2 regions of the Streptomyces sp. NPDC058685 genome follow, and region 1 is predicted to be linked to the other one. Evidence: riboswitches for the same ligand, from Rfam matches in the RefSeq annotation. Region 1 holds a riboswitch; the other holds the start of a gene.

The links. A riboswitch is a leader RNA that binds a small molecule or an ion and turns the genes downstream of it on or off. The one in region 1 is predicted to bind S-adenosylmethionine.
Region 2: another riboswitch for S-adenosylmethionine. It lies ahead of thrC (threonine synthase); the one in region 1 lies ahead of ACFWU3_RS20735 (aminotransferase class V-fold PLP-dependent enzyme).

What each region holds. Positions count from the first base shown of each region.
Region 1 covers NZ_JBHXSL010000025.1:22,522-26,931, reverse strand. The annotation lists gene ACFWU3_RS20740 (Lrp/AsnC family transcriptional regulator) at 1-194, shown strand, start outside; gene ACFWU3_RS20735 (aminotransferase class V-fold PLP-dependent enzyme) at 285-1,730, opposite strand; SAM riboswitch class IV at 1,907-2,024, opposite strand; gene trpD (anthranilate phosphoribosyltransferase) at 2,131-3,201, opposite strand; gene ACFWU3_RS20725 (cytochrome bc complex cytochrome b subunit) at 3,362-4,410, opposite strand, start outside.
Region 2 covers NZ_JBHXSL010000006.1:161,295-165,704, forward strand. The annotation lists gene ACFWU3_RS07840 (cold-shock protein) at 1-79, opposite strand, end outside; gene ACFWU3_RS07845 (MoaD/ThiS family protein) at 514-789, opposite strand; gene thrC (threonine synthase) at 820-2,103, opposite strand; SAM riboswitch class I at 2,121-2,289, opposite strand; gene ACFWU3_RS07855 (glucosyl-3-phosphoglycerate synthase) at 2,407-3,348, shown strand; gene ACFWU3_RS07860 (hypothetical protein) at 3,456-3,638, shown strand; gene ACFWU3_RS07865 (trehalose-6-phosphate synthase) at 3,697-4,410, shown strand, end outside.

The DNA of each region.
Region 1 (4,410 bases):
AGGTCTTCTCCGTCACGGGCACCTACGATCTGATCGCCATGGTCCGCGTGGCGAAGCACGACGACCTGGCGGACGTGATCCCCGGCCGCATCAGCAAGATCCAGGGTGTCGAGGGCACGGACACGCACGTCGCGTTCCGTACGTACTCGCAGCACGACCTGGAGGCGGCGTTCGCGATCGGTCTGGACTCCTAGAGCCCGTCGGTCCAGGCGACCGGGGACGGGCCCCGGCCCCCACGCATGAAGAAGCCCGCGCCTTCCGGCGCGGGCTTCTCGCACGGTCCATCAGACGGCGGGCACGCAGCGGCCGTCCTCCGTGCGGTACTGCCACTTCGCACCCTCGCGCACCAGCTCCGTCACCGCGCCGACGAAGCGCTCCACGTGCTCGTCGGGCGTCCCGGCGCCGAAGCTCACCCGGATGGCATTGAGCGACGCCTCGCCCGGCTGCGCCTCCGGGGCACCGCACTCCCCCGGGTCCTGCGGGGCGCTGCCGAGCAAGGTGCGGACCAGCGGGTGGGCGCAGAACAGTCCGTCGCGTACGCCGATGCCGTACTCCGCCGACAGGGCGGCAGCGAAGTGCGAGCTGTTCCAGCCCTCCACCACGAAGGAGATGACGCCCACCCGTGTCGGGGTCCCCGCAGCGGAAGGCGAGGGGGATTCGTCGCCGAACAGCGACAGCACCTTGACCTCCGGCACCGTGGCCAGGCCTTCCAGAACCCTGTCGACCAGGTGCTGCTCACGGGCGACGAGGTTGTCGAAGCCGGCCTCGGTGAGCGCCTTGCAGGCCGAGGCGATGGAGTAGACGCCGATGACGTTGGGCGAGCCGGCCTCGTGGCGCGCGGCCTCCGTGTGCCACTCGACGTCCACGCCGCCGTCGGCACGCCGTGCCACCTTGCGGGACGCACCGCCGCCGGCGAGGTACGGCTCCGCGGTCTGCAGCCAGTCCGCCCTGCCCGCGAGCACGCCCGAGCCGAACGGCGCGTACAGCTTGTGCCCGGAGAAGGCCACCCAGTCGACGTCGAGGTCACGCACCGAGACGGCGTGGTGCGGGGCGAGCTGCGCCGCGTCCAGAACGATCCGCGCCCCGTGGGCGTGCGCCACTTCCGTGAGCTCCTTCACGGGCCACAGTTCACCCGTCACATTGGACGCTCCGGTCACGCAGACCAGCGCCGGGCCGATGGGGTCGCGGCCGGCGAGCGCCTCCTCCAGCGTCCGCACCGCCTCGGCGTGGGTGCGCGGCGCGTTCAGATACGTCACCCGGGCATCGCCCCAGGGCAGCAGCGAGGCGTGGTGCTCGGTCTCGAAGACGAAGACCCGGCAGTCCGCCGGCAGCGCGGACGCCAGCAGGTTCAGCGAGTCGGTGGTGGACCGGGTGAAGACGACCTGGTCGCCCTCGCGGCAGCCGAGGAAGTCGGCGACCGTGACGCGGCTGTTCTCGAAGAGGTCGGTGGACAGCTGCGAGAGGTAGCCGGCGCCGCGGTGGACGCTGCCGTAGTAGGGGGCGTACGCGGCCACGTCGTCCCACACGCGCTGAAGAGCCGGTGCGCTGGCCGCGTAGTCGAGGGCCGCGTAGGTGACCTCACCGCCGGTCACGAGCGGCACGGTCACGTCGCGGCCGAGGACCGGCAGCGGCTCGGCACAGCAGGGGTCGGACCCGGCAGCGGCGAGAGCCACGTCCGAGGAGGGGGCGGTGACGGCAGGAGCGGTGGCGGTGTTCAGGCGTGCGGACATGGCGGTATCTCCCGGCAGGAAAGGCGAAATCGGCTTCAAGAACCCGGCGGTGCGGGGACCTCGACACACGGCGGACGCCGTGCGGAGGGTGTGCTGAAGAAGGGGCTGTACGCCCTATCGCATTCGCTTGCTCACGAGACTGCTCCCTTGAGGACCAGGACCCCAGGGTGTGCAGGGGTCCGCGCTTGCCACAGACCTCGCTGCCTGCGGCCTGGTCTTCACCCGGGGCACCCCGCCACGGACGGAGGGTTGCCGGACAGCGGGCCGGGGCCGTAATCGCTGTCACTCATGACCTTGGAGAGCATCCTGCCACACGACGCGGACACCGCAAGAGCGCGGTCCACCATCCGGACCGCGCCCTCGCACGACGCATCGATCGGTGCTGCCGGCCCCCGCCGGATCAGCCCTGGTCGTTGGTGGCGGCCACCCAGCGCTGGAGCGCGTCGTTCGCCGCGCCCGAGTCGATGGCCTGGGCGGCCCGAGCGACCCCGGCCGCCAGCTGTTCGTTCAGCGTGCCGTCCGTCGGGTCCAGCGCCACCAGGGCGGCCGCCGAGTTCAGCAGAACGGCGTCCCGCACCGGCCCGGTCTCCCCGCCGAGGAGCCGTCTCGCCACGTCGGCGTTGTACGAGGCGTCGGCCCCGCGCAGCGCCTCCACCGGCACCAGGTCGATGCCGATGTCCCGCGGGTCGAACGCCTCCTCGCGCACCTCACCGTCGCGGACCACCCACACCCGTGAGGTGGCGGTCGTCGTCAGTTCGTCCAGGCCGTCGTCGCCGCGGAAGACCAGCGCCGACGAGCCGCGCTCGGCGAGCACCCCGGCCATGATGGGCGCCATCCGCGCGTCCGCGACGCCGGTGGCCTGCGCCCTGACCTGCGCCGGATTGGTCAGCGGGCCGAGGAAGTTGAACGTGGTGCGGATGCCCAGTTCCTTGCGCGCCGCGGCCACATGCCGCAGCGCGGGGTGGAACTTCACCGCGAAGCAGAAGGTGATGCCCGCCTCCTCCGCGACCTCGGCCACCCGCTGCGGGGTGAGCTGGAGATTGACGCCGAGCTTCTCCAGGACGTCGGACGCGCCGCTCGCGGACGAGGCCGCGCGGTTTCCGTGCTTGACGACCTTGGCTCCGGTGCCGGCCACGACGATGGCCGACATCGTGGAGATGTTCACCGTCTTGGCCCCGTCGCCGCCCGTGCCGACGATGTCGACGCTGCGGCCGGGCACCTCGATCAGGTTCGCGTGCGCGTACATCGTGCGCACCAGGCCGGAGATCTCCTCGACCGTCTCGCCCTTCGCCCGCAGCGCGACCGCGAACCCGGCGATCTGGGCGTTCGTCGCCTCACCGCTGAGGATGCGGTCCATCGCCCAGGCGGTGGCGTCGGCGCTCTGGTCGCGGTTGTCGAGCAGAGCGTTCAGCACACTCGGCCAGGAGTGAGCCGCCACGCTGTCGCCGCCGACCGGGGTCACAACGTTCATGGTCCACTCCTGGGTCCACAGCCGATAAGGGGAATGCGTCCACCCTATCCAGCCCCGGAGACGGCGAAGGGCCCCGTCCGACGATTGGACGGGGCCCTTCACCTGCTACTGCCGGGAGGTGTCTTCGGCGCTGTGGCGGCAATGCACTCGCTTCAGGCGGTCAGTGGTGGCCGTGGCCGCTGCTGATCTCCCTGAACTCCTCGGGCGTCGGCTTGGGGATCTGGCTTTCCTCGCCGTAGTAGGACTTGCTGAGCTTGACCCGCATCCGCTGGGCCGGGGTGACCTTGCGGCGGACCCCGTTCTCGTCCGTCTCCGGGCCGAGCTCCTCGGGCTTGTACTGCTCGTGCGCGGTGAGCGCGTGCAGGTCGCCCTGGCTGAGCGGCTCGTGGACCTCGACGAACTCACCGTGCGGCAGGCGCTTGATGATGCCGGACTCGCGTCCGTGCAGCACCTTGTCCCGGTCGCGGCGCTGAAGCCCCAGACAGATCCGCTTCGTGACGATGAAGGCGATGACCGGTCCGGCGAAGAAGAAGATCCGGACGAACCAGGTGATCGAGTTGATCGACAGATGGAAGTGGGTCGCCCACAGGTCGTTGCCGCCACCGATCAGCAGCACGAAGTAGAGGGTCAGCCACGCCACACCGAAGGCCGTACGGGTCGGGGCGTTGCGCGGGCGGTCCAGGATGTGGTGCTCGCGCTTGTCCCCGGTGACCCAGGACTCGATGAACGGGTAGACCGCGATCGCGACCAGCACCAGCGGGAAGATCACCAGCGGGATGAACACACCCAGGACGAGTGTGTGGCCCCAGGCGTTGATCTCCCAGCCCGGCATCACACGGATCAGACCCTCGGAGAAGCCCATGTACCAGTCGGGCTGCGCGCCGGTGGAGACCTGGTCCGGCCGGTAGGGACCGAGCGCCCAGATCGGGTTGATCGAGGCGACCGCGGCCATCACCGAGATGACACCGAAGACCAGGAAGAAGAAGCCTCCGGCCTTGGCCATGTAGACCGGCAGCAGCGGCATGCCCACGACGTTGTTGTTCGTCCGGCCGGGGCCCGCGAACTGCGTGTGCTTGTGGTAGAAGACCAGGATCAGGTGGCCCACCAGCAGACCGAGCATGATGCCCGGCAGCAGCAGGATGTGGACCGAGTAGAACCTGGCCACGAAGTCGCCGCCGGGGAACTCCCCGCCGAACAGGAACATCGACA
Region 2 (4,410 bases), on a different contig from region 1:
AAACATCCGCACCACCGTCGACCGCGATGAAGCCGTACCCCTTCTCCGCGTTGAACCACTTGACGGTGCCCTGAGCCATGCCTAACTCCCCTATTACTGGCCCTTGCACAGGACCGCACTTCGCGGACCCGGGTCATACCTCACCGCCGAGAATTCCCTCCGCCAGAGGTGGAAGGAGGCCCTCGGGATGTGCGCCGGAACGCGTCGACCGCGGCTGAATGTATCTGTCCAACTGCCCTCTGCAACAGGTCAATCGGACGAGAAATCTGGGCGCGCGGGAACGGACCTTTGACGCTAATTCAAGAAGATCCAGGGCAACTCGGGCCCGGCAAATGACACTTAAGAGGCATTTTGATCGCCCACATTGGCTGCTTCTTGTCGCGCCAGGGCGCATTCTCATATGCGGCGGGCACGGGCAGCGGCGGGGACTTCCCCAACTGTACCGCGCTCAACCATGCAGAATTGCCCCCTCCGCTTCTCTCGCGGAGGGGGCAACAGCGGTGACGGTGCGTATCAGCCGCCGGCGACGGCGGGGATGATCGAAATGCCGGCGCCGTCGGGCGTGGCGGTCTCGAGACCCTGCTCGAAACGGACGTCGTCGTCGTTGACGTAGACGTTCACGAAGCGGCGCAGCTTGCCCTGGTCGTCCAGGACACGGGCGGCGATACCGGTGTGGTTCTTCTCCAGGTCGGCGATGACCTCGGAGAGCGTCGCGCCCTCCGCCGGGACCTCGGCCTGGCCGCCCGTGTACGTGCGGAGGATGGTGGGGATGCGGACGTTGACGCTCATGCTGCGTGCCTTCCTTGAGTCTCGGGGGTGTCAGCCGGCCAGGCCGGCGTCGCGGAACGCGTCCAGGCTCGGGCGGATGGTCGCGCTGGGGCCGGTGGTCGGCGCGACCGCGTCCAGGGTCTTGAGACCGTCGCCGGTGTTGAGCACGACGGTGGTGAGCGCCGGGTCGAGCACGCCCGCCTCGAGCAGCTTCCGCGTCACACCCACAGTCACGCCACCCGCCGTCTCGGCGAAGATGCCCTCGGTACGGGCGAGCAGCTTGATCGCGTCGACGATCTGCTCGTCGTCGACGTCCTCCACGAAGCCGCCCGTGCGGCGCGCGATGTCGAGGACGTACGGGCCGTCGGCGGGGTTGCCGATCGCCAGCGACTTGGCGATGGTGTTCGGCTTCTGCGGACGGACCACGTCGTGCCCGGCCTTGAAGGCCGTCGACACCGGCGAGCAGCCCTCGGCCTGAGCGCCGAAGATCTTGTACGGCTTGTCCTCGACCAGGCCGAGCTTGATCAGCTCCTGGAGACCCTTGTCGATCTTCGTGAGCTGCGAACCCGAGGCGATCGGGATGACGATCTGGTCGGGCAGCCGCCAGCCGAGCTGCTCGCAGATCTCGTAGGCGAGGGTCTTGGAGCCCTCTCCGTAATACGGCCGAAGATTGACGTTGACAAAACCCCAGCCCTCACCGAGCGGGTCGCCGATGAGCTCGGAGCAGAAGCGGTTGACGTCGTCGTAGTTGCCCTCGATGCCGACCAGTTCGCCGCCGTACACCGCGGCCATGACGACCTTGCCCTGCTCCAGGTCGTGCGGGATGAACACGCAGGAGCGGAAGCCGGCGCGCGCGGCGGCGGCGCCGACCGCGCCCGCGAGGTTGCCGGTGGAGGAGCAGGAGAGCGTGGTGAAGCCGAAGGCACGGGCGGCCTCGACGGCGATCGCGACGACACGGTCCTTGAAGGAGTGCGTCGGGTTGCCGGAGTCGTCCTTGATGTGGAGACCGCCGGTCACGCCCAGCTCACGGGCGAGGTTGTCGGCCTTGACGAGCTTGGTGAAGCCGGGGTTGATGTTCGGCTTGTCGGCCACATCGGCCGGCACGGGCAGCAGCGGCGCGTACCGCCAGATGTTGTCCGGACCCGCCTCGATCCGCTTCCGCAGCCCTTCGGGGTCGCCGCTCGGGAGGTCGTAGGCGACTTCCAGCGGCCCGAAACACGAGGCGCAGGCAAAGATCGGGCCGAGTTCGAAACGCTCCCCGCATTCGCGGCACGAGAGCGCCGCGGCCGGTCCCAGGTCGACGGGGGTGGTGCTGGCGACAGTCTGCACAGCCATGGTGGCGAGGCCCTTTCTCCTCATCTTCCCCGTGACGCATTTCGTCACGAGACGGACTTGGCACCTTCCCTAGCCGGGAGCCTCGCGGTGGCTGCCACGTCCCTTGGACGGGCGGCGCAACGGAGACCGGCTGGAGGGTTGCCGGGGCTTCAACGGGCCGTATCCCTCTGCCCCTCTGGATGAGCGGTATTCGATTGTCGGCGTGGGGACCCCCGGCATGCGACGGTCCCGCGCGTTGTTCAAGACTGTAACCGACACCCCGGACGGTTGAGATGGTCGTCCGATCCGCGAGATGGAGATCCTGTGCTGGAAGAGGTGGAGCGCTGGCTGTCCCGGCGGTCCTGGTCGGCGGCGGACCGCCCGGTGGACCGGCTGGTCACGGCCAAGCAGGGCGCCACGGTCAGCGTGGTGCTCCCCGCCCTGAACGAGGAGGCGACGGTCGGGCAGATCGTCACCGTCATCCGGCGCGAGCTGATGTCCGGGCCCCTTCCCCTCGTGGACGAGCTGGTGGTGATCGACTCGGGCTCCACCGACCGCACGGGCGAGGTGGCCGCCGCCGCGGGCGCGCGGGTGGTCCACCGGGACGCGATCCTGCCCCGCATCCCGGCTGCCCCCGGCAAGGGCGAGGTGCTGTGGCGCTCGCTGATGGTGACGCGGGGCGACATCGTCTGCTTCGTGGACGCGGACCTGAGGGAGTTCTCGGCCGATTTCGTGTCCGGGATCGTCGGCCCGCTGCTGACCGATCCGGACGTGCAGTTCGTGAAGGCGATGTACGACCGGCCCCTGGGCGACGTCGCCGGCCAGGGCGGCCGGGTGACGGAACTGGTGGCGCGCCCGCTGCTCAATCTGCACTGGCCGCAGCTGGCCGGGTTCGTCCAGCCGCTGGGCGGGGAGTACGCGGCTCGCCGCTCGCTGCTGGAGCGGCTGCCCTTCCCCGTCGGATACGGCGTGGAGCTGGGGCTTCTCGTCGACGCGCTGCACACCGTCGGCCTGGACGCGCTGGCGCAGGTGGACGTGGGAGAGCGCCGGCACCGCCACCAGGACGGACAGGCGCTCGGCAGGATGGCGGCCGCGATCTACCGCACGGCGCAACTGAGGCTCTCCCGCGGGCACTTGGTGCGGCCCTCGCTGACCCAGTTCGAGCGGGGCTCGGACGGCTTCGTCCCGCGGACACACCCGGTGGACACCGAGGAGCGCCCGCCGATGCGCGAGATCGGTGAGTACGCGGCGCGTCGCGCGGCATAACCGAAGACAACCGGACATCTTGCATGAATATCGCACTTATGGATGCACAGTCTCCGGATACCCAGCGCAGGACGGGCTCCCGACGCGGAGCGCTCAGGCTCACCACCATGCTCGGCACGCTGGCCGTCGTCATCGCGACGACGGTCGGCATGGCGCCGCCGGTCACCACGATCGCCGGGGGCGGCGGGCACAGCACCGAACGCCTGTGGCTGCTGGGCGGCCTCGCCCTCAGCCTCACCGCAGCCGGTGTCGTCGCCGTCGCCGCCACCCGCGGACGCCGTGACCAGTGAGGGGCGGAGCCGGGCGTACGCACGTTTGAGGGATTACAGGACGGGCTAGGTTCGCCACATGGTCTCCGAGCATTCCGCTGCGCAGGTCCTCGTCGCGTCGAACCGCGGCCCCATCTCGTACACCCTGAAGGACGACGGGAGCCTCGACGCCAAGCGCGGCGGCGGCGGCCTGGTCTCCGGACTCTCCGCCATCGGGTCCGAGGCGGACGCCCTGTGGGTGTGCGCCGCGCTCGGCGACGGCGACCGCGAGGCGGTCCGGCGCGGAGAGGGCGCCGACGGGGTCCTGATGCTCGACATCGACGAGGCCGTCCACACCGACGCGTACAACGGCATCGCGAACTCGGTGCTGTGGTTCGTCCACCACATGCTGTACCAGACCCCGCTGGAGCCGGCCTTCGACGCCGAGTTCCGCCGCCAGTGGGGCGCGTACGAGAGCTACAACCGGGCCTTCGCCGAGGCGCTCGCCGAGCACGCGGACGAGGGCGCCGCGGTGCTGGTGCAGGACTACCACCTGTGCCTGGTGCCCGGCATGCTCCGCGAAATGCGCCCCGACCTGCGCATCGGCCACTTCTCCCACACCCCGTGGGCGCCGGTGGACTACTTCCGGATGCTGCCCGACGACATCGCCGAACAGCTGCTGTGGGGCATGCTCGGCGCCGACCGGCTGGGGTTTTTGACCTCGCGGTGGGCGACCGCGTTCATGTCCTGCGCCGACCGGCTCGGGGAAGCCGCCCCACAGTTCCCCAGCGGGGGCCATCCACGGCTGTACGTG